Regions from separate parts of the Tepidibacillus infernus genome, predicted to be linked through region 2. Evidence: riboswitches for the same ligand, from Rfam matches in the RefSeq annotation. Region 2 holds a riboswitch; each other region holds the start of a gene.
The links. Region 2 has a riboswitch for S-adenosylmethionine ahead of TEPIDINF_RS08660 (methionine ABC transporter ATP-binding protein). Riboswitches for the same ligand answer to the same signal wherever they lie in the genome.

Region 1 (8,181 bases), 1.3 Mb from region 2:
TTCATTCCAAGAGCCTTTTAAGTCCCTTCTTACTCAAGGAATGGTACTTAAAGACGGAGCAAAAATGTCCAAATCAAAAGGGAATGTCGTTAGTCCAAATGAGATCATTGAAAAATATGGTGCTGATACAGGGCGTCTATTTATCCTATTTGCTGCACCACCTGATCGAGATCTAGATTGGAGCGATTCAGGAGTAGAGGGAAGTCATCGCTTCTTAAATCGTGTGTGGAGAATGGTACAACAGCATCTAGAAACCCTTACACAGACTTATCCATACCAAGTGGAAACTGATGCGGAAAAAGAGCTTCGCCGCATGATTCATCTTACCATCAAACGAGTAACTGAAGATATTGATGAAAGAGATAACTTTAACACAGCAATTAGCGCAATTATGGAGTTAGTAAACAAAATTTATGTTTATCCAGAGGATGGCAATAAAGGGTTGCTAAAAGAAGCGATTGAAACCACTGTCATTCTACTTGCTCCGATGACACCACATCTGGCAGAAGAATTGTGGCAAATGATGGGACAAAGGGAAAGTATTCATAAAGAAAAATGGCCAACATATCAAGAAGAGTATTTAGTGTTAGATGAAGTGGAAATTGCAGTACAAATCAATGGAAAAATCAAAGGAAAAATGGTTGTTCCGACTTCCTATTCCAAAGAGGAGTTAGAAAAGGAAGTTCTTTCTGATCCAAGATTAGAAGAATGGAAGGCTGGTAAAGAAGTCCGTAAAGTGATTGTCGTTCCAGGAAAACTGGTCAATATTGTTGTTAGCTAATAAATCATAAGAAAGACTACTGGACAAACCAGTAGTCTTTTTGTACAAAAAGCAGGAAATTTATGCTTTTTATCAAATATTAGGAATGTGTTTTCATTTTATTCGCATATGCTGTGAACATTTCCATTGTTACTTCTTTTCGAGAAGGAAGCTGATTCTTTAGTGCGTATCGATTCATTTCATTAGTCCATTGATTTAACTTAGTTAAATCTACATTTTTTCCTATTTTATATTCGGTTAGTAATTCATCTATAATCCGTTCACGCTGCTGATCCATTTGTTTATATACTTCGATGGCATGAACTTTTTCATTTACTTTTTTTGATATTTCCAAATGAACGCTATTCATTTTATCACCTCAACCTTTTGATTCTATTATTTTATATCAATAATTAAAAAAATGCAGTAGTAGAAAGGGGAAGAAGAATGGGAAGTCTCCCAAATATACGGTTTACAAAAAGAGAAAAAGTCTTACTCGGACTGTTGATTATTTTTTTACTTATCATCATTAGTCAATACATCTCTTATCATCAAAAACAGCCACCTACGTTTGCGGATGAACCTTTAGTTGAGTTATCCACCGAAAAAGGGGATACCCCACAAGGAGAAGTAAAGCAAACGGAAATGACAAATCCTAAGAAGATAGTAGTTGATGTGAAAGGAGCAGTAGCAAAACCAGGAATCTACCAATTAACAGAGGGGTCAAGGGTAAAAGAAGCGTTAGATCTTGCTGGAGGGACCTTAGCAAATGCAGATTTAAACCAAGTCAATTTAGCTCAAAAAATCGCAGATGAAATGGTCATTTTTGTCCCTGTTCAAGGAGAAACACTAAATGGTGTATCTTCTGGATTAGGTGTATCTTTTGAATCAAATGCTGAAACAATTTCCATCAACCAAGCAAGTGAAGAAGAGCTGATGCAATTAGATGGAATTGGTCCTGCTAAGGCAAAAGCTATTATAGAATACCGAACAAAACAAGGTAAATTTCAGACGATTGAAGATCTGATGAATGTGCCAGGAATCGGCCAAAAAACTTTTGAACAAATAAAAGAAAAAATTTCAGTGCATTAACAGAATAATGTGTTATAATATTTTACAATTACATAATAAACTCTTATCCAGAGTGGCGGAGGGACTGGCCCGAAGAAGCCCGGCAACCCCACAAGTTAATTGTGAAGGTGCTAATTCCAGCAGACGAAAGTCTGAAAGATAAGAGAATTAGGTTTTACACCTCTTTCTCTTTGAAAGAGGTTTTATTTTTTTCTAAGGAGGAATTAAAAATGACAGAATTAAGGAAAGAAGAGAAAGGACTAGCAACATTAGCAATTCATGGAGGGTATACTGCAAGTAAACACTTAGGGGCGACAAATGTTCCAATCTATCAAACGGCAGCCTACCAATTTGAGAATTCAGAGCATTCTGCTGCCCTGTTTAATATGGAACAAGAAGGTAATATTTATAGCCGAATTAGTAACCCAACAACAGATCTATTAGAACAACGTTTGGCAGCTTTAGAAGGAGGAGTAGGTGCCTTAGTTACTGCTTCTGGACAATCGGCAGCATTATTATCTATTCTTAATATTGCTGAAACTGGAGATGAAATCATTGCTTCCAAAAACTTGTATGGGGGTACCATCACCTTATTTACATATACATTACAAAGATTAGGAATTACGATTCATTTTGTAGATCAAAATGATTTAGATCAATGGCAAAAGCATGTGAATGAAAGAACGAAAGCTTTTTATATTGAGTCCATTAGTAATCCTTCTTTAGATGTTCCAGATATAGAGGAATTAGCTAATTTAGCACATCAAAATGGAGTTCCATTGATTGTGGATAATACATTTGCAACCCCTGTATTATTACGTCCATTTGATTTTGGGGCAGATCTTGTGATCCATTCCACAACCAAATATATTGGAGGGCATGGTAATACGATCGGGGGAGTTGTCGTAGATAGTGGAAAATTTCCATGGGACAATGGGAAATTTAGGCGATTAAGCGATCCAGATCCTGCCTACCATGGACTAAGCTATATAGAACATGTCGGAAAACAGGCATATATTACAAAATTGAAGGCACAATTAAATCGGGATATTGGTGCAACCATGGCACCATTTAATGCATTTCTGTTAATTCAAGGGTTAGAAACGCTTTCTCTTCGCATGGAAAGACATAGTACAAATGCGTTAGCTGTAGCAAACTTTTTATCTCAGCATCCGCAAGTTGAATGGGTGAATTATCCTGGTTTAGAGAATCATTCAACCTATACCTTAGCCAAGAAATATTTAGATCATGGGCAAGGAGGTATCCTGACCTTTGGTGTAAAAGGTGGATATGAAGCAGCAAAACGCTTCATCGATAAGGTTCAATTATTTACCCATGCTGCAAATGTAGGTGATGTTAGATCCTTAGTTATCCATCCAAGTAGTTCAACTCATCACCAGTTAACAAACGAACAAAAGATAGCTGCAGGTGTATCAGATGATTTAGTTCGAGTATCTGTTGGAATCGAAGATATTAATGACTTATTAGCTGATCTTGAACAGGCTCTAGCAGAATAATTATTGACTTATTCCTAAGAAATACAATATTGTATAGGTAAATGATAAAAAGGGGAGCTTTCCATGAGTCTTTTAACAACAAATGAACAAATCAAAGAACTGATTCAAGAAACAAAACGTATCGCAATTGTAGGATTATCCAATAAACCTGATCGTGATAGCTATAGAGTGGCTGAGTATTTATTAAATCATGGTTTTGAGATTATTCCAGTCAATCCAACCATCGATGAAGTATTAGGAGTAAAAGCTGTTGCCTCCTTAAAAGAAATTAAAGGGACAGTCGATATGGTTGATGTATTCCGTCGTGCTGATCAAGTCATGCCTGTTGTAGAAGAGGCGATTGAAATCGGAGCAAAATCAATTTGGTTCCAATTAGGTGTGGTTAATGAAAAAGCGGCCAAGGAAGCTTCTGATAAAGGTTTAAAAGTGGTTATGGATCGCTGTATAAAGATTGAACATGGAAGATTATTCTTTTAAAGGAATGAAGTTTAGGATGGGAAAAGAAAAAGAGCAAAAAGATCAGCATTACCGTAAAAGCTGGGATGAATATTTTATGGATTTGGCCTTTACCGTCGCTGAAAGAGCAACTTGTCCGAGAAGACATGTTGGAGCAATCCTTGTTAAAAACAAGAAATTGCTGGGTACAGGCTACAACGGAAGCCCCTCAGGGGTCGCTGATTGCTACGAACAGGGGTGTCTAATCGAACACTATCATGAAAATGGTGTAGAAAAAGAAAGATGTATTCGAACCATTCATGCAGAAGTAAATTTAGTTTTGTTTACCAATCGCGAGGATCGAGAAGATGCTACTGTTTTTGTAACGGATTCCCCTTGCTATAACTGTGCGAAGATGTTAGCAAATAGCGGTATCAAAGAAGTTGTATATGAGCGAGTCTATGAAAAAGACCATCCTAAAGTTTCTGCCCTTTTTAATGAAGCAAAGATTCAATATCGACAATATTTAAGAAATAGTGTGCCAGCCCTTCCTCAGTAATGATGGAGGGTTTTTTTCATGATAAAAAAGGAAGGGAAACAAGGAAATAGAGAGAATTATCTATAGGAATCATGTAATGTGAGGTAGATGTTTCCTGATGCAAAGGTATCCTTTATTCTTATTATCATTATTTTGGCTTACTGGTCTTTATCTTGGCTATTATCAGATTGACCTATCCCTATTTATTTGGGTTATTGGCTTAGGTTTAGGTTTCTTATTAGTAGCCTTATCAATTGGCTCTTACTATAGAAAGTCAAAATATTGGCTAGTATGGTTAATATTTGCTGTTATAATTTTTGCATTTTTTCGAATGACTCTGTATCAAGATCAACACCAGACACAACTCTCAAATGAATTTGTACAAGAGGATCAAGAGATTGGAATCCGAGGCTATATTGCTGCAACACCAATGATTGATGGTGATTTAGTTAAATTGATGGTAAGTCCCATCTCCTATCAATGGGATCAAAAAGAAGTTCCAATCAATTCTAAAGAAAAAGTCCTTGTTTACATCTATCTTAGAACAAAATCTGAACTGCAGAAGGTTCATGAGTGGGAAAATGGCATGGGCATCATGTTGTATGGAAAGTTGGAAAAGCCACAAACTGCCAAAAACCCGGGACAGTTTGATTATCGCAACTATTTAGAAAAACGTGGGGTCTATTGGAAGGTGGAAGTAGACCAGCCATCTACGATAAAGGTGTCAGATCGATTTAGCTTGTTGGCAAGCCTAAACCGTGTGAAAGATAAATTAACGTTACAAATCGATCAGTTGTATACAGAACCTAATGCTGGTTTTTTAAAGGCCTTACTATTAGGAGAAGATCAGCAAATCTCTGAGGAACTTAAAGAGGATTTTTCTATTCTTGGGCTTAGCCATCTTTTGGCGATTTCAGGCTTACATTTATCCATGATTACCTTTGTTATTTTCTGGCTTTTAACAAAGATTGGCTTGACACGTGAACATATCGCTATAACTGCAGGATTTGTCTTAATTGGATATATGTTTTTAACAGGAGCAAGTGCTTCTGTTGTTCGAGCCACTTTAATGGCTTTATTGATGTTTTATGGTCTTATTTATAAACGTGCTTTATTTTCCCTACAATCGTTAGCAACTGCTTTTATACTAATGACATTTTATCAACCGATGTGGATTTATGATATAGGATTTCAATTATCGTTTGTTGTCACCCTTACCTTAATCTGGGGATATTCTAGAGTGGAGAAACGGATTCCGATTAAGCAAAGGTGGTTAAGGTCTACCTTGACTGTGCTAATCATCACACAATTCGCTTCATTTCCATTGGCCTTCTATTATTTTCACCAGTATTCGCTGCTATCATGGTTAGGCAATTTTCTTTTTGTGCCGATCTTTAGCATGGTGATACCGGTTAGCTTTGCTTTGCTCTTTTTTAGTTTTTTTTCTTTCAATCTTATTGAACCGCTAGCAAGTATTCTAAACTGGACATTAAGTCAGTTATTTGAGGTTATTCACCTATTTTCTAAACTCTCTGTATTTCATTTTTATGGCTATTTTCCCTTTATAAAAGTTGTTTTACTCTATACCCTGTTTTTTTGGATACTGATCAGAAACGAAGTGAAGAATGCTTTTATTTCCTATGATCTGAAAAAGAAAATCTTTCTACTTGAGAAAATAAGTATATTATTATTGGTTGTTGCGCTTATCATTCCAGTTTTTTTGCCAAAGCAAGGTATGGTCACTTTTATTGATGTTGGTCAAGGGGACAGTATTCTGATTCAGACTCCAGGGAATGATCAAGTGCTTATTGATGCTGGGGGAACACTAACCTTTCAAAAAGAAGATTGGCAAAAAAGAAAGAATCAATTTGACACAGGTGAAGACATCATCTTACCATATTTACATTTTATGGGAATTGATGTTTTGGATATGGCGGTTTTAACCCATGAAGATCAAGATCATATTGGTGGGTATCTTTCCTTAGTTGACCAACTAGAGATTCGAACATTCGTCGTAGGCAAAGAGTTTCCTAGGACTGAACTGGGCAAGGAACTTCAAAAGAAGTTAATAGAAAAGAAAATAAAAATCATTCACGTTAATCAGATCCAACATGTTAAACTAGACAATGAGTCAGTCTTTACTTTTATTCCAATCGATATCTCTGGTTCTTTAAAAGAAAATGATCACATGTTAGTGGCCTTTTTAAAACTTTACGATACATCAATAGCACTACCCGGGGATTTAGAAGAAATAGGCGAGTACAAGATATTAGATACTTATCATGTGAAGCCTATTGATATTTTGAAAGTTGGACATCATGGAAGTAAAACCTCTACATCAGATCTTTGGTTACAATCACTAGAGCCAAAAGAAGCGGTCATATCTGTGGGAGAAAATAACTTGTATCGCCACCCTTCTAATGAGGTGGTTCAACGATTACAAGAGCAAAACATTAACATATGGAGAACAGACCAAGATGGAGCCATCATGATTTATATCAATAATGATGGATTTCGGATTGAAAAAAAGATAAAAAATGATGAAATTCAGCAACAAAATATAACGAAGATTCGTCAATTGAGAGAGGAGGGCTAAGGCATCTTGAATCATATAGAATTAGTTCAACTAGCAAAAACAGGAAATCAAGCGGCACTTATAGATTTACTCAAAAGCATAGAGCATTCCATTTACAAAACCGCTTATTATTTTATGGGAAACGAACACGATGCAAAGGATGTCGCTCAGGAAGCTCTCATTAAGGTATATACTAAATTAAGTACGTTTGAAGAAAAAGCTCAATTTCATACCTGGGTCCAACGTATTACCACCAATATTTGTATGGATAAATATCGGAAAAATAAAAAGGAAGTTTCGATTGATCTTTTTGAGATGAAATTAACGAATCATTCAAATATAGAGACAGAAATTGAAAACAAGATGATGGTGGAAGAATTACTAGCTCATATGAATCAACTACCCAATAAAATTCGATCAGTGATGATATTAAGATATCTACAAAATTTTTCTTATCAGGAGATCGCTGAGACATTGGATTTGCCATTAAATACTGTGAAATCCTATCTTTTCCGTGGTAGAGACCAACTGCAAGCGTTAATAAATCAAACTCAACAAGGAGGTGTTCAACGTTGATTCGTTGTGAAGAGGCTAAAGAATGGATACAGCTACAATTAGATCACGAATTAGATGAATCAAATCAGGTATTATTACAAGAACACCTAACATCTTGCAGTGCTTGTCGTGATTATCATGAGAAAATGAATCAGTTACATTTACAATTAAGCCAAATGCCGAAACCCACCCTTCATGGAAGCCTTGTCGATCAACTGTTTCAAGCAGATACAAATCAGGTACAAATACCTGTATTTAAGAATAAATCAAGATGGTTTAAAGGATCTTTAAAGAAACCATTGATTGGTGTTTTGGCTGCATCCATTCTTATCGGGTTATGGTTTCCGGTCTCAGGTTTATTTGTGAGCAATCATTCGTCTTCTAGTGACAAGGGACAAATTGCAGTTTTTGATGCGCCGATCAACCAAAATGTAGGTCAAACAACATTCGTTCAATCTAATGTAAAAGAAAGTAAATCAGAGCAAGAAGGAAATCTTGGTAAAGGATTAAATAAAGAACCAAATAATAAAGAAACAAGTAATAAACCAACTGATGAATATCAAAAGAAAAAAATGATTGATCAAGAAAATAATAGATCAGTCGCTTTAAAGGATCCAATTCAGGAAGAACAACCTCAAAGGGATAGAAGCTTAACAAAAGATCCATCTGAATCACCAAAGGAAGATGACGCTTTTACTGCAGATGAAAATGGGATGCTAATATCGATAAC
Region 2 (8,181 bases):
TTCCTGCCAATGATTCGCTTCATCTAGAATCACCATTTCTTTAGATTGTAAAGACACAAAATCCTCATCTGTTAAGAATTGATATTCATAGTGATTGAGATAACGAATTCTCCATAATCCTTTTCCATCAAGGTTTGAAAACCATTCAATCAATTTTTCACAGCGACCAGCAAAATCGTTAATTTTTTTATTACACAAAGGGCAAACAAATTTCATTTTCATTCGCTCCCTTTATCCTCAGTTGATCTTTTATCCTATTCCTTTTGTTATATTATTCGTATTTACCTGTTTATTTTCTTTAAATATACGCTATTTTTCAAAAATTAGCTATTACTTTTCAACAAATAATGGCAATGTTAGAACAGAATAAGGGATGATTATAACGGGCAAGGTAGAAATAACTAGATAAAACCCATGAAAGGAGAGAAAACAATGAGTTTAGCAACTTCGTTTATCACCTCTTTTTTTGTGCTCCTCCTCCTTGTTTTAGGGTATTACTTTTATATTGAAAAACCAAAAACCGTAGAAAAGAAACAGTCTAATGTCATTCCCCTACAAACGGATGGCTTTGATTTTATCTTGTATCAGGGGAAGATTAAAGAAATGATGACAGACTACCAGCGGTTTTTGGCAGAAATGGATATCATCGTATACAGCAAAAGCATATTTATTGGCTTTTTAGAACCTAAATATGCTTATATTGATTTACCAGCTAAAGCGATTCATTCTGTAAAATATGAACCTACAAAACTAACCATCCATTGTTATCGCCAAATGATAAGTACCAGCAAAATTACCATCAAATCCAACTCCACAAAAAGCCTATATTTATTAGCGAAAAAAATTGATTTTATTTCTAGGCGTTCAAAAAAGACAAATGCAATTTAGTTATAGTTTGGAGAAAATTAACAATAAAAAACAATTGACATAGGCTTGTAGCAGATGTTAATATTCGTATAGTGTTTAATGCATTGAAATGCGTAAATGGTTTAAAGTGAATAAATGGATATCTCCTTATCCAGAGAGGTGGAGGGACTGGCCCAATGAAACCCGGCAACCAACATGTATTTTGTACATGGTAAGGTGCCAATTCCTGCAGAACAAATTTGTTCTGAAAGATGAGGGAAGGAACTTGTACGAATAATCTGGTCCTTTCTGATGCTTTCAGAAGGGGCTTTTCTTATTGAGAAGAAAGTAGAAGTTGGTGAATAGATGATAAAACTTCATAAAGTAAAAAAAATATTTAAGTCCAAAACTCAAGAAGTGGTTGCATTAAAAGAGATTAACTTGGATATTCAATCAGGGGCAATATATGGCATTATCGGTTATAGCGGAGCAGGGAAAAGTACTTTAATCCGTTTAATCAATATGTTGGAGCGTCCAACAGAAGGTGAAGTTTGGATCGATGAGCAAAGGATGGATCAATTACGACCAGAAGAACTACGCAAAGCCCGCCAAGGAATCGGGATGATTTTTCAGCACTTTAACTTACTCTGGTCAAGAACAGTTGCAGAAAATATTGCCTTCCCACTCGAAATCGCAGGGGTTCCTAAAAAGGAGATCGATCAGAGGGTAAAAGAATTGATCGATTTGGTTGGGTTGACCGAGCGAGCCAATGCATATCCTTCTGAGTTGAGTGGTGGACAAAAGCAACGGGTAGGTATTGCAAGAGCTTTGGCGAATAACCCAAAAGTACTTTTAAGTGATGAAGCCACATCAGCACTAGACCCGAAGACGACCGATTCTATATTAGAATTGCTACAAGAGATCAATAAAAGAATGGGAATTACTATCATTTTAATTACTCACGAAATGCATGTCATTCAAAAGATTTGTCAGCGAGTTGCTGTGATCGATGGTGGGGAAATTGTTGAAGAAGGTCCTGTTCTAGAGGTTTTTACTCATCCGAAACAAGAAATAACGAAAGAATTTGTAAAACAAGTTACCGAACATCAAAGGACAAAAGAGACGATTGAGCATTTGCCATTAGACAAAGATAGTTTTATTTTAAAATGTACATTTGTTGGTGAAACAGCTAGTCAACCGATTATTAGTAAATGGGTGCAAACCTTGGGAATTGAAGTCAATATTTTAGAGGGAAATATCCAATATGTTCAAGGTGCTTCTTATGGCTCACTTTATATTCAAGTTCAAACTTCTGAAGCAAAACTAAAAGAATCAATTAAATTCTTAGAGTCTTGCCAGGTAGAAGTGGAGGTGGTTCAAAGTGTTAACGGATAGAGAATGGCTACAGCTATGGCAAGCCACTTTGGAAACCTTGTATATGGTTGGATTATCTGGACTATTTACCGTTATCTTAGGAACGCCGTTAGGCATTTTACTTGTTTTAACCGACAAAGGCCAAATATTACAAGATGGGACAATCAATAAAGTGATTGCTGCAATCGTTAATATCTTTCGATCGATACCTTTTATTATTTTGATTGTCTTATTGATTCCCTTTACAAGATTTATTGTAGGAATCAGTATTGGTCCTACTGCTGCATCTGTACCTTTAATTATCGGTGCTGCTCCTTTCTTCGCTCGCTTGGTTGAAACTTCTTTGCGAGAAGTGAACCGGGGAGTGGTTGAAGCAGCGATATCCATGGGGGCTAGTAACTGGCAAATCATAAGAAAAGTCTATTTGCCTGAAAGTTTACCTTCCATTGTATCTGGAATTACAGTAACTTTGGTTACTTTAATTGGTTACTCAGCTATGGCAGGTGTTGTAGGTGGTGGTGGCCTAGGTGATATGGCAATCCGCTATGGGTACCAACGATATAACATGCCAGTTATGCTGGTTACCACAGCCGTTATTTTAATTCTTGTTCAAATCGTTCAAAGTTTTGGAGATTATCTCTCCAAAGTTTTAGATAAAAAATAAAATTATATAAGGGGGCTTTTTAAAATGAAAAAGTTTTTAGCTTTATTTTTAATTGCAGTATTAAGTTTAACTTTAGCCGCTTGTGGTTCAGGTTCAACTAATGAACAGCAAGGTGCAAGTGAAAATGGTGGACAACAACAAGAAGTGACTTTAAAAGTGGGTGCTACAGCTGTACCACATGCAGAGATCTTGGAAGTCGTTAAACCTTTATTAGAAAAGCAAGGAATTAAATTAGATATTGTTGAATATCAAGATTATGTTTTACCAAATACAGATCTAGCAGAAAAACAAATTGATGCAAACTACTTCCAACACGTTCCTTATCTTGAGTCTTTTTCTAAAGATCGTGGTCTTGATTTAACCTATATTGCTAAGGTTCATATTGAGCCAATGGGCATCTATTCTAAAAAAGTTGATGATTTATCCAAATTAGAGGATAAAGCAACCGTCTCAATTCCAAACGATCCAACTAATGGTGGACGTGCTTTGGCTTTATTAGAAAAAGCAGGGTTAATTAAATTAAAAGAAGGCGTTGGCATTAACGGAACCGTTCAAGATGTGGTAGAAAACCCAAAAAATCTTGAAATTAAAGAGTTAGAAGCACCAATGTTGCCTAGATCATTAGATGATGTAACCATTTCTGTTATCAATACAAATTATGCTTTAGAAGCACAATTAAACCCAACAAAAGATGCTCTATTTATTGAAGATGCTGATTCACCTTATGCGAACGTTTTGGCTGTTCGTACAGAAGACAAAGATAACGAGAATCTTAAAAAATTAGCAGAAGCTTTAACTTCACCAGAAGTGAAGAAATTTATTGAAGAAAAATATAATGGTGCTGTTGTACCTGCATTCTAAGAATACACGCAAAAGCGAACTGTTTGAAAAACTCCCTTATTGTCAAGGGAGTTTTTTTGTACAACTTTGCATATATATAAATTAGATCATGTAAGGAGGCGAGCTGTTTGAAAAAGTTTTACATAGGATTTACAATTTTCTTGCTTATATATGGCGTTTTGATGTATCTTTATTTATTTCAAAGTCAACAAGATTTACCACAGGCTTATGTGGGTGGTCCAGCCGATCCAACCAGTTTCATGAGTGTTGAGCAGCTCCATACAGCAACCATCTTTTCAAGGATAAAGGACTTTTTATTTTTTATTGGGGTACCATGGGAATGGGCGATCTATCTTATTATTCTGGGATTAGGGTTTTCCACAAGTTTTTACATGATAGCGAATAAGTTAAGTAAACGGTCCTTATTGGTACAAACGAGTATTTATGTGTTCCTGCTTAGTCTCTTGATTGCATTATTACAATTTCCCATCCAATATTACTCCTATAAAATATCTCGAGAGTATGGAATTAGTATTCAACCATTTGAGCAATGGATATGGGATAAGGGAAAGAGTTTTTTTGTTGACCTCGTTTTAACGGTACCAATGGTTTGGTTACTGTACACTTTGATTAGAAAATCACCAAAAAAATGGTGGTTCTGGTTTTGGCTTATCTCTATACCGATCACCATTTTGATGTTTTTTGTTCAACCCGTGATCATCGATCCCATCTTTAATGATTTTCAAACCCTTCAAGATCAAAAATTAAAAGAAGATATTATTGCAATTGCCAAAAAAGCTGACATTCCAGCTAACCAAGTCTTTCAAGTCAATATGTCTAAAAAAACAACGGCAATGAATGCCTATGTAACAGGAATAGGGTCTAATGCACGGATTGTGCTCTGGGATACCACGTTGCAGAAATTAAAAAAAGACGAAATATTATTTGTGATGGCTCATGAAATGGGGCATTATGTTTATAAGCATATTTATTGGATGCTGCTTGGTTCTATATTATCTTCATTTATACTCCTTTATTTACTTTATCTGTTGATCAACTGGTTGGTAGATCGTTTTGGCTATGCATGGGGAGTGCAAAAAGTAGGAGATCTTCGTTCACTTCCGTTATTTTTGTTACTTTTTTCAGTCATTACCTTTGCCATTTCCCCAATTGAAAATACGATTTCTAGACAATCTGAACGTGCAGCAGATCAATATGGTATTCAAATGACTCAAAATGCTGAAGCAGCGATTTCCTCTTTTCAAAAACTGACTGTGAATAGTCTAACCGAACCGAATCCGCCAGAACTCGTTAAAATCTTTTTATATTCTCATCCTACCATGGCAGAAAGATTATATACCATTAGTCAAGAAATGCAATTGATGAAACAAGACCAAAAATGAAACGAAAACTTTCGAGGAAGAAGATAATTTAAGTGTAAAATGAAAAGGGCTGTTCCAAAAGGTCAGTTAAAACGACTTTTTAAGGAACAGCCTTTTCTTTTACCGAAAATCAATTTTTTCCTTAATTTTGTTTATTATCTTTCGTTATCTTCCAGGGTTGATCAATCCAATTGGTAATGCGCTCTTTTTCTTTTTCAAGAAGAGAGTCAATGACTTTTTGCTTGTCGATGCCTTTTTCTTTAGCGATTTCTGCAATAGATTTACCTGCTTTTAATTCACTCAATAGCTCCTCTTGAGACATACCCAGTGTAGTTGCTACATCATCTAAGTTTCCTTTATGAAACGCTTTTCCTTTATAAAACCCTCTTTTGAAGCCACCTGTTTGTTCAACGCTAGCTTTGACCCGATCTTGTAATGTGGATTTGATTTGATCTGCTTGTTCCTTTGTCATCTTACCTGATTTAACGGCTTGATCAATTCTTTCTTCGTGTTGCTTAACTAAAAGGTCAATCACTTTTTGTTCAGAAACGCCTTTCTCCGAAGCAATGTTAGCTAATGATTTGCCAGCTTTTAATTCTTGTGCTAAGGTTTCTGCATTGATTTTTAAAAGGGATAGTAATTCGTCGTTTTGAAATGGTGTACTTTTTCCATGCCAACCATGGTCATAATAAGATTGAACTACTGAAGACGATTTTGCGGATAGAACCTCTTCGGTACCTGTGGTTTTTGCAAAGACTGAACCAGCTGTTGCTAAAAGCGCAATACCTAAGGTAATGGGAATTAATTTTTTCATGATCAAACATCTCCTTTGATTTGAAAATTTAATTTTGCGTTATTAATATAGACAAGTAGAATGAAATTATAGTGAAAAAGATAATTTTTTTCATTATTTTTTCTTTTGGGTATGATAAGGTGAATGTTGTTAAAGAAGGATTAAGGATTTACAAAAAAGGAGTATGGAAAGATGAATATTTTACTAGCTGAGGACGATGATCGACTTGGTGAATTAATCGTACATATGCTTAAGAAAAAAGGGAACTACCATGTAGATTGGGTAACAAATGGAAAAAATGCATATGATCAGGCCTTACAATCACACTACGATGTGGTTATTTTAGATTGGATGATGCCGATACAAAGTGGACTCGATGTTTGCAAAAGTCTAAGAGAAGTGAAATATACAGGTGCTATTCTTATGCTTACCGCAAAAGATGCAGTTCATGACCGAGTACAAGGATTAGATGCTGGTGCTGATGATTATCTAGTGAAGCCATTTGAATTTGAAGAATTACTTGCCCGGATTCGAGCCCTTTCTAGACGTAATTATGCACCAATCATGGAAGAAAAAGTGGAAATTCAAGGACTAGAATTAAATCGGACCAACTATACGGTGAAAAGAGAAGAAATAGAGGTTCAACTTACCCCACGAGAATTCCAACTATTAGACTTGCTGGTAAAAAATAAGGGTAGAGTACTCACTCGAGAAGTAATCCTAGATCGAGTATGGGGATATTATACAAATGTCTCAGATAAGACCATTGATGCAACCGTTAAATTAATTAGAAAGAAATTAGAGTTATTCAATCAACAGGAATTGATTATAAGTATACGTGGGGTGGGGTATAAAATTGAAGGTTAAATTTTTTTCAAAGCTACGAGAACGTTGGCAAAAGGATCTCTTTAAAAAAACCCAAATTCGTCTCACGATTTTATATAGTGGAATGATTATTTTCTTTCTTACTCTATTTATTATTGTTGTTTATTCCGTATTTTACATGATTATTTCTGATCAAGAGCACGATGATATTCAAACCTTAGCAGATCAAGAACTAAGTGTTTTGATCCGCTATTTGGGACAATATGGTTTAACGAATCAGACGAATATTATGAATCAAAATGTTATTGTGATTGGTGAAGATCAATTTTTTTACTATGTTGTTGATTCAAAGGGTCGTCTCATTTTTGGCGATGAAGTTGTTCGTCCTCTACGATCTGATTTATTAAGTATGTTGAAGGGTTGGAGGCCACTAGAAAATGAGATTCGTTATGAAACGTTATCATTTTTTGAGTTTAATCGTGTTCAAAACAAAGAGAATGATAAGCTAATCAAGAAGCGCTCCCTTCAATTATTAATGACTGGTCGTCCCATCTATGTAAAAGGTCAATTTGTAGGTGTACTCTATGTGGGGAAAAATGTGACAGATAACAACTATTTATTTAAAAAATTACTTTTTCTTTTAGTAAGTCTTGCGGTTTTATTTTCTGGGATTGCCATCTTCATTAGTTATTTGATGTCTAAACGTTCGATGATTCCCATCAAAAGGGCCTACACGAAACAAAATCAATTTACTGCTGATGTCTCTCATGAGTTACGAACCCCGTTAAGCGTTTTACTATCGTCCATCGATGTATTAGAAATGGAGGTAGAGTCTGGGTCTGAAGAACGTGATGATTATTCTCGGAAGTTAATTTCTAATATGAGGGATGAAGTAAAACGGATGACAAAAATGGTGGGTGATTTACTTACTTTAGCACGCTCAGACTCCAATCAAATCGAATTGATGAGGGAAACATTTGACTTTTGTCCCCATGTGCAAAAGATTATCCAATCTTTTAAACCGTTAGCGGAGGAAAAAGGAATTAAACTTCATATTCATGCTCCACAGACACTTATTGTAAATGGTGATTTGGAGCGCTTGAAACAATTACTCTATATCTTGTTAGATAATGCTATTAAATATACGACAGATGGAGGAGAAGTAAACATAACCCTCTCAATGAAAGATTGGGATCACCATCCTACATTAAATATTCAGGTACAAGATACTGGGATAGGAATAAGTCAAGAAGACCAAAAAAATATTTTTGATCGTTTTTATAGGGTTGATAAAGCAAGAACACGGCAAATGGGAGGACATGGATTAGGATTAGCTATAGCAAAGTGGATTGTTGAGGCTCACAAGGGATCGATTCAAGTTTCTAGCAAATTAGGTGAAGGAAGCACATTTACTATTAAAATCCCTCAATCTTCCATTAAATGAAGAAAACATGTAA
Region 3 (8,181 bases), 560 kb from region 2:
GAGATGGTTTCTCTTTTTATCATTTCTAATTCAAATTGGTGTAGCTTTACTTGCCAAAACATTTGATCTGCACTAGTCATTGGATGATGTTGCTCATGAATGATTAACCAAAATGGATTTTCTATTGATTCTGTAACCGTGGCCGTTGTTTCTATTTCCTTTTTATGGTGATAGGAATAGGTTGGATGTTGAAGAACGTCTACTAAATCCTCTACAATTGCACTAGCTGTAGGAAGAGAGCCTGCTCCTGGACCTTGTAAAAATAAGCGGCCAACAACATCAGTTTCAATGATGATCGCATTATCTACCCCTTCAACACTATACAATGGATTAGACTCTGCTAAACAGGTTGGTTCTACTCGGACATTCCAGCCTGTATCTGACTTATAAAGTGATGCAACTAGTTTCATTCGTAAGCCTAGTTCTTCAACAAGAGCCAATTGTTCCAGCGTAACCTCCGAGACACCAATCTTTTTCACTGAAGTCCAGTTTGGTCGTTCAGGAAAGATGATGTCACTTAAAACCATTAATTTATAAAAAGTATCCCAGCCCTCAATATCATTTGTAGGATCTGCTTCTGCAAAACCTGCAGCTTGTGCTTCCTTTAACGCCTGTTTGAAGGAAATTCGTTTTTTCCTCATTTGACTCAGAATATAATTCGAAGTCCCGTTTATAATCCCTTGGATTTTTGTAATTTGATTCACTTGAAGCAATTGTTTAATCGTCCGAATAATAGGAATTCCACCAGCTACACTAGCTTCAAAGGCTAACATTACCCCATATTGTTTCGCGATTTCCTTTAATTCAGCTCCATTAAATGCCATTAATTCTTTATTTGCTGTAATCACATGACAACCTTTTGAGAGTGCCTGAATGATATATTGATAGGCAGGATCTCTTCCCCCTATCATTTCAATGACTACGTCTAATTTAGGTAATTGTAAAATATCCTGATAATTCGTTGTAACGAGAATAGAATCCCTCATCTCCAAAACTCGTTTCTTCTCTATATCCTGAATCAAAATCGCAACGACTTCAACAGACTTGCCTAAGATATGTTGTAATTGTTTTTGATGGGAAATGATCGTTTGATATACACCAGTTCCCACCGTACCCAAACCTAGTAAGGCTACCTTAATCGATTCCATATAAACCCTCCTTTACAATCGATCCCCATTTATCAAATTCGACTAAAAAACCATCATGGCCATAAATCGTATCGATCTCATAAAAATTTGCATGACCTCCTAATTGACGATAGGCCTCTGTTAGCTCCTTTAAACTTTCTGGCGGATAAAGCAAATCCCCTTTATAGGCAATTGCGATCATAGGGACTTTTAATAATTTCAAGGCTTCTTTCCATCCTCCACGGCCACGACCGATGTCATGACTATCCATCGCCTTAAGTAAATATAGATAGCTATTGGCATCAAAACGTTTTGTTAATTTATCTCCTTGATAACTAAGATAAGATTCTATTTCAAACGTAATTTCATCGTGGGAATTCCCCCACTCATTACGAAGGCTCCTCTGAAAACGTTGATTATACAACTCTTGTGAACGATAAGTAATCATTCCTAACATACGTGCAAGACTTAATCCATGATCAGGTTTATCTTCCAATGGATAATTTCCATGATTCCATTTAGGGTCATAAATAATAGCAAAGCGGGACATAGCATTAAAAGCGATGGCATAGTCACTTAAATAAGAAGTCGCAGCAAGGGGAAATAGCTTATCCATAAAGGTAGGGTAAAGAATTCCCCATTCCAAAACTTGCATTCCACCTAATGACCCTCCAATCACTGCATGCACATGATCAATACCCATTTTCCTTAATGCTTTGTATTGAGCATGAACCATATCCCTGATGGTAACAAAGGGAAATGAAGCACGATAAATCTCTTTATTGTCAGGGTTTATACTTAAAGGACCTGTTGTACCATTACATCCACCAATCACGTTTGTCGTAATCACTTGATACTCATTCGTATCAATCCATTGATAGGGGCCAATCATCCCAGACCACCAACCAGATGTCCCATCATTTCCATAAGCAAATTGATTTCCTGTCAAACCATGACACACTAATATAACAGGTGCACCAATGGAGCCTACCCTCTCATAAGCTATATGAGCTTGTGGTAAAATCGTTCCAGATTCAAGCATTAAATCTCCAATTTCTATTTTTCCATACTCATAATGAAGATTGATCTCTGCCACCGCCATCCTTACTCCTCCTCTTCATCCATTCAAATCCCCTAAAAAAGTAAAATCCCCTTCCTAAGAAGAGGGATTAAAAAACCATCTCTTCAAGAAGAGATGGTGATCGCCGCTCTTCTTATCTATCAGAACATGAATGTTCTGCAGGAATTGGCACCGCGTTTTATTTAAACCGGTTGCCGGGCTTCATAGGGCCAGTCCCTCCGCCTCTCTGGATAAGAATTTCCTTTATTAAATTAAATGATTAATACAAGAATACAATGCATTAAAACAGATTGTCAAGGGATTTTTTTTAAATGATTCCTTTGTTTTAATCACCTATTCTGCACAGGTTAAATATATTGTTATGGAAGCCTATATATGCGGGGTGAATCAATGGCTGTAATAAAAGCTAATTCAAAAGACGTGAAACTGTTGGCTAGATTAATGAGGGCTGAAGCTGAAGGTGAAGGGAAGCTTGGCATGCTAATGGTCGGTAATGTTGGAGTTAACCGTGTACGTGCTAGTTGTTTAGACTTTAAAAACATTCGGACAGTTAAGCAGATGGTTTTTCAATCTCCTGGTGGATTTGAAGCGGTTCAAAAATCTTATTTCTATCAAAGAGCCAGAACACAGGATATCCACCTAGCAAGAAAAGTGATTAGAGGTAATAAATACCATCCAGCCACTCGAGCATTATGGTTTTTTGAACCACTAGGTCCGTGCCCAAGAACATGGTATAACCAACCCAATGCGGGGCGCTATAAAGACCATTGTTTTTTTCACCCTACTTACAGTAATTGCCCTTCCGTTTACCGAACTTATTAAAGAGGAGTTGAATTTCGATGTATCCTTACAATCCATACTATTATGATTCATATTTAATCAATCCCTATGATATGAATATGCCCGATTACATGCAACCAATGGTACCACAACAACCAATGGTACCAATTCCACCATCACCTGAAACAGGAATCGATGTGCCTGGTCTTTTACCAGCAGAACAATCTTATATTGAAAATATTTTAAGACTTAATTTGGGAAAAATTGCAACGATTTATATGACTTTTGAAAACAATAAAGAATGGAATGCCAAAGTATTTAAAGGTAGTGTGGAAGCTGCAGGTCGCGATCATATTATTATTAGCGATCCACAAACTGGAAGACGTTATCTTTTATTGATGGTTAATCTTGATTATATCACTTTCGATGAAGAACTAAACTATGTTCCTCCAACTGTCAGATTATAGCCTTTTAAAACAGAAGGGACACCTTTAACGTGTTCCTTTTATTTTTGCATCGGCTCTAGTTCTCTTGCAATTTCTTCTTTCTCTTTTTTGGATAAGATAAGGCTAACCATTGAACTTCCATTTATTATAAAAAACAAGCCCCATATCGCTACAGGGCTCATGTGCTCAAAATTTGTTTTTACTGTAATTTGGCTAACACTTCTTGCTCTACATATTCCTTAATTTCTTCAGCTGTTTCCATTTGTAATACTTTTTGTGCCACATTTTTCATTTCAGACACATTCAACTTACGGATCAGGGATCGTGCAGGTAGGACGGAAGAAGCACTCATGCTAAATTCATCTAAGCCCATTCCTAAAAGAATTGGAATCGCTGTAAGATGCCCTGCCATTTCTCCACACATTCCAGCCCATTTACCTTCTTTATGAGCAGCTTGAATCACCATATGGATCAAACGTAATACAGCAGGGTTGAATGGTTGATACAAATAGGAGACTTGTTCGTTCATTCGATCCGCTGCCATCGTGTATTGAATCAAATCATTGGTTCCAATACTAAAGAAATCCACTTCTTTAGCTAATTGATCTGCGATAATGGCGGCTGCAGGAATCTCAATCATCATTCCTACTTCCATTTCTGGATTAAAAGGAACCTTTTCATTGATTAATTCTTGTTTTACTTCTTCTAAAACCTGATTGGCTTGGCGAAGCTCTTGAAGTGAAGCAATCATGGGATACATCAATTTAATATTGCCAAATACACTTGCCCGAAGAATTGCCCTAAGTTGGGTTTTGAAAATATCGGTTCGGTCCAAGCATAAGCGGATCGCCCGATAACCCAAAAACGGATTCATTTCCTTTGGTAGGTTAAGATAAGGTAACTCCTTATCCCCGCCAATATCTAAGGATCTGATCACAACAGGGCTTTCTTGACTAAACATTTCAGCTACAGTTTTATAAGCTGCAAACTGTTCTTCTTCAGAGGGTAAATCACTTCTACCCATGTAGAGGAATTCGGTACGAAATAAACCAATCCCTTCTGCTCCATTTTCTAAAGCGCCTTTACCATCTTGAGGGTTGCCGATATTTGCTACGATTTCAACTTGATGTCCGTCTGCAGTAATCGAAGCCTCATTTTTTAAGGTTTTTAGTTCAGCTAAATGCGCTTCATACTGTTCTTTTTTTGTTCTGTATTCCATAACCAGATCATTTTCAGGATTGATATAAACGATTCCCTCATTTCCATCAATAATGACATAATCCTCTTGATTGGTCTTTTCAAGAATATCCTTTAATCCTACTACAGCTGGAATCTCCATCGATCTTGCCATAATTGCTGAGTGAGAGGTTCTTCCTCCAATATTCGTAGCAAAGCCTGCTACCATTTCACGATTTAATTGGGCAGTATCTGATGGTGTTAAGTCATGAGCAATCAAGATGACCGGCTCTGCAAACTCATCTAAAGACATTTCTTTAATCCCTAATAACCGTTTTAAGACCCTACTGCTTACATCACGAATATCTGCAGCACGCTCTCTCATATATTCGTTATCCATACTTTCAAAGATCATAATAAATTGATCTGTAATCTCTTGTAATGCTGCTTCTGCATTGATTAAATCGGTCTTAATTTTGTCTTTTACAGCACCAATATACTCTGGGTCTTGTAGCACAAGAATATGCGCTGAAAAAATTTCTGCTTCCTTTTCCCCTAATTTTTGCAGCGCCTTTTTCTTAATTAGTTCCAATTCGTCAATCGCTAGTTTTACTTTTTCTTCAAAACGGTTGATTTCTTGCTCCACTTGCTCTGCTTGAAGGGAATGCTTCTTTACTTCAATCTTGTCTTCTTTCAAAAGAAAGGCTGGCCCCATCGCAATACCTGAGGATGCTGCAATGCCTGTCCAATTCATTTATACAAACCCCCTTATCCCATGATTAAAAGAAAAATGATTACTCAAGGACAGATTCTAGAATCTCACCAATTGCATTTAGTGCCTCTTCTTCTTTTTCTCCACTGGTTACCACGGTTACTTGGTCTCCTTGTCTAATTCCTAAGGACATCACGCCCATAATACTTTTTGCATTTACGGTTTTATCCCCTTTAACTAAGGTGATTTCTCCAGGGAATGAACTTGCTTTTTGTACTAATAATGTAGCTGGTCTTGCATGAAGACCAGCTGGGTTTTTGATTGTAAATACTTTTTCCATAATGAAATTCCCCCTATTTAATCATCTATCTAAATAAAACTTTAATCTTTCTTATCGATGATTGCAACCTCTGTTTCCTTGGCAACAGCTTTTCCCTTATTCACCTTTAATACCTGGTTCTCTTGTAAATTTGTGAAAACAATTGGTGTAATCGTTGAAGTTGCATGTTTTTCAATATACGACAGGTCAACCTTTAATAATGACGTACCTACTTCAACTTCATCCCCTTCATTTACTAATAATTCAAATCCTTTTCCCTCAAGTTTCACGGTATCGATTCCCACATGAATCAAAACTTCTAATCCACTATGAGAGACTAAACCAATCGCATGTTTGGTTGGGAATGCATTTACCACTTTTCCTTTAATCGGTGAAACGATTTCCCCTTTTTCCGGTTTCATAGCGAAGCCATCCCCCATCATTTTCCCTGCAAAAACTTGATCAGGCACTTCAGTGATGTCAATCACTTCACCTGTTAGAGGAGCAACGATAAATTCAACACCATCGACTACTGTTTCAATATCACTTGTTGTAGATGGAGCTGCTTTCACATCCTTAATCTCCTCAGGACTTTTTCCATTGATGACAGCTTTGATTTGCTCTTTTAATTGATCTGATTTTGGGCCAAAGATGGCTTGAATATTATTTCCTACTTCTAGAACACCTGCAGCACCAAGCTGTTTAAGGAGATCTTTATTTACTTTACTGATATCATGAACAGATACCCGTAAGCGTGTAATACATGCATCTAAATTAGCTATATTTTCTTTTCCTCCAAGTCCTTTCAAAACACCTACGGCTAAATTACCAGCCTTTTCAGTGCCTTGAACTTGTTCCTCATCTAATTCGCGACCAGGCGTTCTTAAATTCCAAATGCGAATCGCAAAGCGGAAGCCGAAGTAGTATATAACAGAAAATACTAAACCAACAGGAATAACTAACCACCAATTTGTTCGGTTAGGTAATACACCAAATAAAATATAGTCAATCACTCCACCTGAGAAGGTCATCCCAATCTTTACATTTAAAATATGCATAATCATAAATGACAAACCAGCAAAAACTGCATGAACTGCAAATAATGCAGGAGCCACAAAAAGAAAAGTAAACTCAATTGGCTCTGTAATCCCTGTTAAAAAAGAGGTTAAAGCTGCAGAAGCTAAAATTCCTCCAACTAATTTGCGTTTTTCAGGACGAGCTTCATGATACATCGCTAACGCAGCAGCAGGAAGTCCAAACATCATAAATGGGAATTTTCCTGTCATAAAAGTACCTGCCGTTAATGGAACCCCATCCTTTAACTGAGCAAAGAAGATCGATTGGTCACCACGAATCACTTGACCCGCTTTATTCACATATTCACCAAATTCAAACCAGAAAGGTGAGTAGAAAATGTGATGCAAACCAAATGGAATGAGCGAACGTTCAATTAAGCCAAAGATAAAGGCAGCTAAGGTTCTATTCGTATCAATCATGCTATAAGAAAATGTATTTAATGCATGTTGAATGGGCGGCCAGATAAAAATCATCAGAATCCCTAATAGAAGTGCTGATCCAGCGGTTACGATCGGTACAAAACGCTTACCAGCAAAGAACCCTAAAAACTGTGGCAACTCGATATTGTAATACTTTTTGTACAGATAGGAAGCTAAAATACCAACAATGATCCCCCCAAACACCCCTGTTTGTAAGGTTGGGATTCCCACAACCATGGCATAGGACTTATCTGCAGCAACCATATCTGGCGTTACACCTAAGATGACACCCATCGTAATATTCATGATTAAGAAACCAATGATTGCGGCAAGTCCTGCTACCCCTTCACCTCCAGCTAATCCTACGGCAACTCCTACCGCAAACAACAACGATAAATTTCCAAAGATGATTCCCCCAGCTTCTTCCATCACTTTTGCAACTAATTGAAATGTCGGATTCGATAAAAAAGTAAGCCTTTGCACTAATGCTGGGTTTTGGAATGCATTACCAAAAGCAAGCAATATTCCCGCTGCAGGCAGGATGGCAACTGGAAGCATCAGCGATTTTCCTACTTGTTGTAGGATACCAAATATTTTTTTAAACATAAAATCAACCTCCAATAGTAATTTAAACACAAAAAAGACATGAGAAATTACCAACTTATACAACTTAGGATGTCGCATAAATCGGAAATTTACTCATGCCTGATCGAATCAGTTACACGATTCTTTACTTTGTATTCATTTTCTGATAGATTCGCTCAATATGTAGCGTAAGATAACTTACTTCTGCTTCTGGTATCTGTGCCTTTAATTCATTCTGCATGATTTTAACGAGTTGCCAACTAAGATTATAGCATATGGGATATTCTTTCCGCAATAAGGTAGTTAATGGATGATCTTGGTCAAGAAATTGGTTTCTCTCTGTCCTCTCAATCGCAAAACGAAGATGAGTGATTAATCTTGCATAATCTATGGAATCTCGATCAATTTTAATTTCCAATTCGTTTTCTATCACTTGTATCAATTTACCAATAAGGGAAG
Region 4 (8,181 bases), 1.5 Mb from region 2:
GTCTTTTATACGTTTAGTGGAGGCGAAAAAGCTATGGCGATGTATATTCCGCTATTTTCTGCAGCTTATTCTAGGTATCTGGAAGCCCGTGATGACGCACCATATATCATCTCTTTAGATGAAGCCTTTGCAGGTGTGGATGAGAATAATATTCGTGATATGTTTGATCTAGTAGAGAAACTAGGGTTTAATTATATCTTTAATTCACAAGCCTTATGGGGAGATTATGACACAGTATCTCAATTATCGATCTGTGAATTAGTTAGACCGAAGAATGCATCTTATGTTACAGTTGTTCGCTACCACTGGGATGGTAGAAGATTGCAACTATTGAAAAGCGAAGGGATTGAAGAAAATCGTCTGGATCAAGAAAAGATAAAGTATATGGTGTAAAAAGAAGTTTAAAGGGGAAGTAATGCATGGATAAGCTAAACCATTTAACCAGTGAAGCGGTAAAATACTTCAAACAGGAGAAAGGTTTTCAAACACTTTTTCAACTATTGATCAACAAATATAAGAGCCTAGGAAGAATTGGGGGAAAAGTTACCATCGTCAATGTGAATGAACAGGAAAAAGAGGTACTTTCCTCTTTTTTTCGTAAGGACTTTTCCAAAGAGAAATCAATCTCCATCTCATTTTCACAGTTTGAAAAGGCACTTGAAAGGACAAAGTTTGCAGGAATTGATGTTAAGGATTTATTAGATGGTTACATTGGACATCCAATCATTTCGCAGGCAGAAGAAAAAGAACGCTATGAACGACTTAAAGCTAATTTTTTTGAGGAATTTAAACAACGATACAACGACCCACTTGCTCAAGGCTTTCTTCAACATATTCAAGAAAAGGGGAATGGAGTAAGAGGATTTCATCTTGCTTATGATAAAGATCGGGATTTATTTAAGAGTCAGTTGGAACAAGTGATAAAAGCCATTTCTATTTTAACGTTTCGTTTAGAGACAGATACTAGAACAAAAGACTATATTCGATTGCCTATCTTTGCCTACCAAGTGACACAAGATCCTCATGGTTTTGACCTGGATACAGATCAAGGTCGGTTTCTTATTGTGGCTTTACAATGGATTCGACAGTTGGAAGACCAAGATTATGAGATGGTAAGTTCGTTGACGGCTGAAGATGTTAGTGAATTGATGCAATATTTTAGAATCATTCGCGATGATATATTGAATTTTGTCACTTGCACTGGTATTTTAGGTTTTTGCGATGATGGGACGCCAGAATCGTTATGGTGGGAGGCATTTAAGGGGAATCATGTTATGAATGTTGCATTAAGGGAATTGATTAAACTCCATTTCTTTATACCCGGTGTTACGTATCATTCAAGAAAAGCCAATGTTGTTTTTGTTGTTGAAAATTCTGGTGTTTTTTCGGCAATCATCGACCAATTACAATTACAAGAGTCTCCACCAATCATATGCACTCATGGGCAATTTAAACTCGCTACCTTGATTTTACTAGATTACCTTGTTCAGAATGATGCTATTATTTATTACTCTGGAGATTATGACCCTGAGGGCCTTCAAATGGCTGAGAGATTAAAAAACCGGTACCCCGAACATGTCCAACTTTGGCATTATGAAGTTGATGAATATATGAAAGCAAAGTCAACCGTTGAATTATCTGATACGCGGCTTAAAAAATTAGAGACAATAACACTAAGTGAATTACTACCATTAAAAGAACAAATAAAGATAGAACGTAAAGCAGGGTATCAGGAAAAGTTAATTCCTAAACTAATAGAAGATATAGAAAAGATGATGGAAGAGTGTTAATACTAGGGGAAATTTTGTGTGTAGGAAATATTTAAGGAGATACTCAATCGCTTTGATCACATTGAGAACCAACTGAATGGTTTTGACGTGGAACTAACGTTTTAAGAGGATATTATGAATTTCCTCTCCAAAAATAGTTAACTATTTAGACACAATATTGACATAGACATGACTAAATTAGAAAGATTATAATTTATAATATACTACACGGGGGTATGGGTATAATTTGTGATGGATTTTTGTTTAGAGAAAATATTGATTTGGACAAATTAAAAAAGAATTAAAATTGAATTAGGATTTATGGGTTTGAGGGGGTGATATGGATGGAAAATATTACATTAGAACTATTTACAAGGCCAACATGAATAGATTGTCAAGCGGCGAAAGAGTTTCTTTCCCAACACAATATTGACTATGTAGAACATGATCTTAGTATTCATCCTGAAAGGGAGGATCTACTAAAAGAGGTTTCTGGTACAAGAATTGTTCCTACCTTTGTTTTTCAAAAACCCGGTTTATTTGGCCTTTTTAAAAAGAAAAAAATACTTATTGGTTTTGAAGTGAACGAAAAAGAAATAAAGAAATTACTTTTAGGATAGATTTTCCATTTGAGTTAACTTTACACCCTTCAATAGATACGGTATAATTTAATACATAAAGGGGGTAGGGGTATGGAAAACTTAAATGAGCATATGCACCCAAATGAGATGAATCAAAAAATTCTTCAACGTTTAAAACGAATCGAGGGACAAGTGCGTGGTATTCACAAGATGGTAGAAGAGGATCGTTATTGTGTAGATGTCTTAATTCAAATTGCAGCTGTACGTGCTGCTTTAGACAAAGTTGGATTATCCTTATTAGAGAGACATACACACGGATGCGTCCAAAAGGCAATTAAATCTGGTAATGGTGATCCTGCGATTGATGAATTGATGGATGTTATTAAATTGTTTATTAAATAGATAGATAGTCATCAAAGGAGTGAGTAAAATGGTGACGGAAGCAAAGGATCTTGGCTATGGTGTAGCAAAGGAAAAAGTAGAATTAGATCTAATTGGAATGACTTGTGCTGCATGTTCCTCACGAATCGAAAAGGGATTAAATAAAATACCAGGTGTTTACTCTGCTACAGTCAACCTGGCGCTGGAAAGAGCAGTTGTCGAATACAATGCTGAAGAAGTAGATGTGGATGATTTTATAAAGAAAGTTAGGGACTTAGGATATGATGGAAAAGTTCATGAGGATGAAGTGGATCAACAATCTGCTAAGGATAAAGAATTAAGTAAAAAGAGAACCAAGTTGATCATTTCTTCTCTCTTATCCCTTCCCCTATTATGGAGTATGTTGGGTCATTTTGGGGTTATGTATTTGGTGCCAGAAATCATCATGAACCCATGGTTTCAACTTCTTTTAGCAACACCAGTTCAATTCTATATTGGTTATCAATTCTATCATGGTGCTTATTCTGCTTTGAAAAATGGTAGTGCTAATATGGATGTCCTTGTTGCATTAGGAACATCTGCTGCTTACTTTTATAGTATTTATGGAATAATTATAGGCACTCATCAACTTTATTTTGAAACGAGTGCAGTCCTGATTACGCTCGTTTTATTTGGTAAATATTTAGAAGCCTTAGCGAAAGGTCGAACATCTGATGCGATTAAAAAATTGATGAGCTTACAAGCAAAGACTGCGATGGTTGAAAGAAACGGAGAACCGATTGAAGTTCCAATTAAAGAAGTGGTAAAAGGAGATATCATCATTGTTCGCCCTGGGGAAAAAATCCCTGTTGATGGTGAAATTATCGAGGGCTATTCGTCTGTTGATGAATCCATGATTACAGGGGAAAGTATTCCAGTCGATAAGAAAGTTGGCGATATTGTCATTGGGGCTACAATCAATAAGCATGGTTCTTTTAAGTTTAAAGCGACAAAGGTTGGGAAAGATACAGCCTTAGCACAAATTATTAAAGCGGTAGAACAAGCCAATAGTACGAAAGCACCCATTCAACGGATGGCTGATGTGATTTCGGGGATATTCGTGCCGATTGTTGTGGCCATCGCTATTTTAACCTTCTTAGGTTATTACTTCTGGCTAGATCCTAACAATTTTGAACATGCCTTAGTGAATGCGATAGCCGTTCTCGTTATTGCTTGTCCATGTGCATTAGGTTTAGCAACACCAACTTCTATTATGGTTGGGACCGGTAAAGCAGCTGAACATGGGATTCTTTTCAAAGGTGGAGAACACTTAGAAAACACTAAAAAAATCAATGCGATTGTATTAGATAAAACAGGCACCATTACCAAAGGGGAGCCTGAATTAACAGATTATATTCCGATTGATGCAAGTGAACAGGAATTATTACAATATGCTGGTTCCATTGAAAAAACGTCTGAACATCCGATTGGTAAGGCAATTGCTAAAGGCGTAGAAGAAAAAGGAATCGACTTGCTTCAAGTCAAAGATTTTGAGATTCTTCCTGGCAAAGGTTTAAAAGCAAAAGTGAACGATACGATGGTTTATGTGGGAACACGTAAATTAGTAAGAGAAATTGGACTTGATCCAGCAGCTATTGAAGAAAAAATGGCTCAATTAGAAGCACAAGGGAAAACAGTTGTTTTAGTTGCTACTCCTGATAAATTATTAGGAATCCTTGCAGTGGCTGATACGGTAAAAGCTGACTCAAAAGAAGCCATTGCCAAATTAAAAGAAATGGGTATCAAAGTCGTGATGATTACCGGGGATAATCAACGTACCGCAAAAAGTATAGCTCAAGAAGTGGGTGTTGATGAAGTTCGTGCAGAAGTAATGCCTGAAGATAAGGCAAAAGAAGTTGAATCCTTAAAAACTCAAGGATATACAGTTGCCATGGTTGGCGATGGCATCAATGATGCTCCAGCATTAGCTACTGCAGATGTAGGGATGGCAATTGGAACTGGAACAGATATAGCGATTGAAGCAGCCGATGTTACCTTAATTGGTGGGAGCTTAAAAGGGGTTGCAGATGCAATCTATATTAGTAAACAGACCTTAAAAAATATTAAGCAGAATCTATTTGCTTCTTTATTCTACAATTCAATTAGTATTCCAGTAGCAATGGCAGGTCTATTAGCACCTTGGATTGCAGGAGCTGCGATGGCAATGAGTTCTGTCTCAGTCGTTCTTAACTCCTTACGATTAAAAAATATTAAATTTTAAAAAAACAAGGTTATTGACTATTGTTTGTTACCCTAACAAGGGTTTCATATAATCATTCATCTATAATGGAGGGATTTTAAATGGAAAAAGTAATTAAAGTAGAAGGTATGACATGTAATCATTGCAAAATGGCGGTAGAAGGGGCACTAAAAAAATTAGCAGGGGTCTCCAATGCGGTTGTTAGTCTTGAGAACAAAAATGTAACGGTTTCTTTCGATGAGGGAAAAGTAACTTTTGAACAAATGAAAGAAGCGATCGAAGACCAAGGCTATGATGTTGTTGCATAATTAGAATAATCATGAAAAAACTTTTTGATTGTAGCACATTAATGGATTGACGATTTTCTATGAATCACAGTATGATCAATTACATATTATCACGTTCTTATCCAGAGTGGTGGAGGGACTGGCCCAATGAAACCCGGCAACCGATTTGTATGATACGGTGCTAATTCCAGCAGAACAATTTGTTCTGAAAGATAAGAAGAGTTATCTTAACACCTCTTCTTATGAGGTGTTTTTTCTTGCAATATGCAAGGACAATCCTGACTAAATTAGTCAAGTTTATACGTTAAAGGGGGAAATGGAATTGGTAAAAATTTTAGGGGCACGCCGATTACGGTGGGTAGGGATGTTTGTAATGATCATTTCTTTATTTTTAACCGCCTGTGGAGCAAACAAGGAGCAGCAAGCAAATACAAATCCACAAACAAAAGAAAAGCTACGTATTGGTTATTTAAACGTGATGGATGATGCTCAAGTGATGCTTGCTTATGATGCAGGTTTTTATGAAAAGAATGGGTTAGAAGTGGAAGTTCAAATCTTTAATAGTGGGCCTGAAATGATTAAAGCGATTGTTGGAGGACAATTAGACGCAGGGGTGCTTGGATTTACAAATGCTGTTACATGGGCTGATAAAGGTGCTGATTTAAAAGTAATCAGCGGTGCGCAAATGGGTTATCACAGTCTATTAGTGCGAAGTGATCGTAATATTAAGACGATACCAGATTTGAAAGGAAAGCAACTAGCTACACAGAAACAAGGGAGCACAGCAGACATCGTGCTAAATGGTGTTGTACTGAAAGAGGGTAATCTTACACGTAATGATGTGAATATGGTTTATGTTTCACCAAGTGTGGCGATCCAATCCTTAACAGCTGGGAAAGTAGATGCTGCTTTTCTCTTTGAACCATATGATCGAATTGCTCGTAAAACCATTCCTGTAACGCCACTTTATGATGTTGGAGAAGAATGGCCTTTCCCATGTATGGTGGCAATAACCTCAGGAAAAATTCTTCAAGAAAAACAGATTGCGATAAATAAGATGTTAGATGCTCAAAAAGAAGCGATTGAGATGTTAGAAAATCAACCAAAAGAAGCAGCAAAAATATTGGCAAAACGTTTTATTGAAACAGAAACCATCGATACAACAAATGGGAGAATCAATTCAGTAGACTTAATCGCTGAAGCAATTGAAGCTCAAACCTTTAATTGGGAAATTACTCAAGAGAATATTCAACAAATGAAAGATATTGTACAAATGATGGTAGATCAACAAATGCTATCAAAACCTCTAAATGTAGAGGATATTCTTGATTTATCTTGGCAAAACAAAAAACAATCTTAAGATGGTGACTTCAAGTGAAAAAAGAATCACAAATCATCAAGTCTATTGCTAATCAAACCATATTAAAACCGAATAAAAAGGTCAAGCGTCTAAGTATAAAATCGACACTTCCATATGTTTATGCGATTGTTACACTACTCGCTATATGGCAAATTACCGCATGGTTTTTACCAAACTTTTTATTACCAGATGTAGTTAATGTCTTTCAGCGATTTCTTAGTGAAGTAAAAGATCCAGCATTTTTAGACAGCATTCAAAGTAGTCTAATTCGATTAATCATTGGGTATCCTTTAGCTTGTCTTCTAGGTTCTTTATTTGGCTTATTGTCTGGTTTATCGAAGGGATTTAAAATCTATCTAAAAAATGTAATTTCAATATTGCAATCAATCCCTCCAATAACGTGGATTCCATTTTTAGTTATTTTATTTGGGTTTGGCGATCTTCCTATTATCATCGTGATCACGATTGCCAGTTTCTTTCCTATGGCTTTAGCGATGATTAATGCGACAGAAAATATAAATCGCACTCATCTCGAACTAGCAAAGGTATTAGGTGCGAATAAAAAACAATTAGTAACAAAAGTTTTTCTGCCTGAAACCTTTCCATCTTTTTTAACAGGTGCTCAAGTTGCTTTTGGCAATGCTTGGAGATCGCTTGTGGCTAGTGAAATGGTTGGAGGAGCAGCAGTTGGTCTTGGTTGGTCGATTAGTTATGCAGGGGAAATTGCCGATATGGAAGGAGTTCTTCTTAATATTGTAGTGATTGGTGGGATCGCCCTCATTCTAGATCATCTTGTTCTTGAGCAGTTAAAAAGGAAATTTCTTCGGTGGCGTGATCTGACAGGAGGAGGGGGTTCAGTATAATGCAAACAATCAAGTTGGAGAATGTTAGTAAATCTTTTGGCGATTTAAAGGTATTATCTAATGTGAACTTTTCTGTTGAAAGTGGTGAATTTGTTGCCATCGTCGGTCCTTCAGGTTGTGGAAAGAGCACAGCATTAAGAATGATTGCTGGTTTAGAAAAACCAACCACAGGGAAGGTAATGGCTAATGAACAGATCATTGATCAGCCTGATCCAGAGCGGACTTTAATTTTCCAAGAGCACGCTCTATTTCCTTGGCGTACAGTTGGTGAAAATGTAGAGTTTGGTTTAGAGCTAGCAAATGTTGCTAAAGAAGAAAGGGAAGCACGTATTCAAGCGATTCTTATCAAAGTTGGATTAACAGATTTTAAAGATTACTATCCAGGACAGTTATCTGGAGGAATGCGTCAACGTGCTTCCATAGCCCGTGCATTGGTTATGGATCCAGATGTGTTATTGCTTGATGAACCTTACGGTGCCTTAGATGCCATAACTAAATTAAAAATGCAAAATGAACTGATGAATTTATGGTTGGGTTCTCAGAAAACGATGATTCTGATTACCCATGATATTGATGAAGCGATTTACTTGGCCGATAAAATTTTTGTGATGAGTCCAAGGCCTGGTTATATCAAAGATATGATTATTGTTGATCTTCCAAGACCTCGTAATCGAAATGGAACTGAATTTATCAAGATAAGA

Region 1: another riboswitch for S-adenosylmethionine. It lies ahead of TEPIDINF_RS02230 (O-acetylhomoserine aminocarboxypropyltransferase/cysteine synthase family protein); the one in region 2 lies ahead of TEPIDINF_RS08660 (methionine ABC transporter ATP-binding protein).
Region 3: another riboswitch for S-adenosylmethionine. It lies ahead of metX (homoserine O-acetyltransferase MetX); the one in region 2 lies ahead of TEPIDINF_RS08660 (methionine ABC transporter ATP-binding protein).
Region 4: another riboswitch for S-adenosylmethionine. It lies ahead of TEPIDINF_RS01045 (ABC transporter substrate-binding protein); the one in region 2 lies ahead of TEPIDINF_RS08660 (methionine ABC transporter ATP-binding protein).

What each region holds. Positions count from the first base shown of each region.
Region 1 is NZ_JBLWFI010000001.1:445,892-454,072, forward strand. It holds gene leuS (leucine--tRNA ligase) at 1-781, shown strand, start outside; gene TEPIDINF_RS02220 (DUF2533 family protein) at 861-1,130, opposite strand; gene TEPIDINF_RS02225 (helix-hairpin-helix domain-containing protein) at 1,208-1,852, shown strand; SAM riboswitch class I at 1,893-1,997, shown strand; gene TEPIDINF_RS02230 (O-acetylhomoserine aminocarboxypropyltransferase/cysteine synthase family protein) at 2,062-3,348, shown strand; gene TEPIDINF_RS02235 (CoA-binding protein) at 3,412-3,825, shown strand; gene TEPIDINF_RS02240 (deoxycytidylate deaminase) at 3,842-4,342, shown strand; gene TEPIDINF_RS02245 (DNA internalization-related competence protein ComEC/Rec2) at 4,440-6,917, shown strand; gene TEPIDINF_RS02250 (RNA polymerase sigma factor) at 6,924-7,472, shown strand; gene TEPIDINF_RS02255 (zf-HC2 domain-containing protein) at 7,469-8,181, shown strand, end outside.
Region 2 is NZ_JBLWFI010000001.1:1,717,477-1,725,657, reverse strand. It holds gene TEPIDINF_RS08670 (hypothetical protein) at 1-216, opposite strand, end outside; gene TEPIDINF_RS08665 (hypothetical protein) at 433-888, shown strand; SAM riboswitch class I at 1,012-1,125, shown strand; gene TEPIDINF_RS08660 (methionine ABC transporter ATP-binding protein) at 1,213-2,241, shown strand; gene TEPIDINF_RS08655 (methionine ABC transporter permease) at 2,228-2,884, shown strand; gene TEPIDINF_RS08650 (MetQ/NlpA family ABC transporter substrate-binding protein) at 2,909-3,745, shown strand; gene TEPIDINF_RS08645 (M48 family metallopeptidase) at 3,853-5,127, shown strand; gene TEPIDINF_RS08640 (hypothetical protein) at 5,249-5,920, opposite strand; gene TEPIDINF_RS08635 (response regulator transcription factor) at 6,092-6,766, shown strand; gene TEPIDINF_RS08630 (sensor histidine kinase) at 6,756-8,168, shown strand.
Region 3 is NZ_JBLWFI010000001.1:2,279,503-2,287,683, forward strand. It holds gene TEPIDINF_RS11395 (homoserine dehydrogenase) at 1-1,148, opposite strand, end outside; gene metX (homoserine O-acetyltransferase MetX) at 1,135-2,229, opposite strand; SAM riboswitch class I at 2,339-2,445, opposite strand; gene TEPIDINF_RS11405 (cell wall hydrolase) at 2,599-3,030, shown strand; gene gerQ (spore coat protein GerQ) at 3,048-3,455, shown strand; gene ptsP (phosphoenolpyruvate--protein phosphotransferase) at 3,634-5,364, opposite strand; gene TEPIDINF_RS11420 (HPr family phosphocarrier protein) at 5,405-5,662, opposite strand; gene ptsG (glucose-specific PTS transporter subunit IIBC) at 5,704-7,743, opposite strand; gene glcT (glucose PTS transporter transcription antiterminator GlcT) at 7,868-8,181, opposite strand, start outside.
Region 4 is NZ_JBLWFI010000001.1:193,137-201,317, forward strand. It holds gene TEPIDINF_RS01015 (TIGR02680 family protein) at 1-393, shown strand, start outside; gene TEPIDINF_RS01020 (TIGR02679 family protein) at 420-1,790, shown strand; gene TEPIDINF_RS01025 (glutaredoxin family protein) at 2,156-2,389, shown strand; gene TEPIDINF_RS01030 (metal-sensitive transcriptional regulator) at 2,462-2,752, shown strand; gene TEPIDINF_RS01035 (heavy metal translocating P-type ATPase) at 2,781-4,991, shown strand; gene copZ (copper chaperone CopZ) at 5,072-5,278, shown strand; SAM riboswitch class I at 5,373-5,476, shown strand; gene TEPIDINF_RS01045 (ABC transporter substrate-binding protein) at 5,574-6,617, shown strand; gene TEPIDINF_RS01050 (ABC transporter permease) at 6,632-7,480, shown strand; gene TEPIDINF_RS01055 (ABC transporter ATP-binding protein) at 7,480-8,181, shown strand, end outside.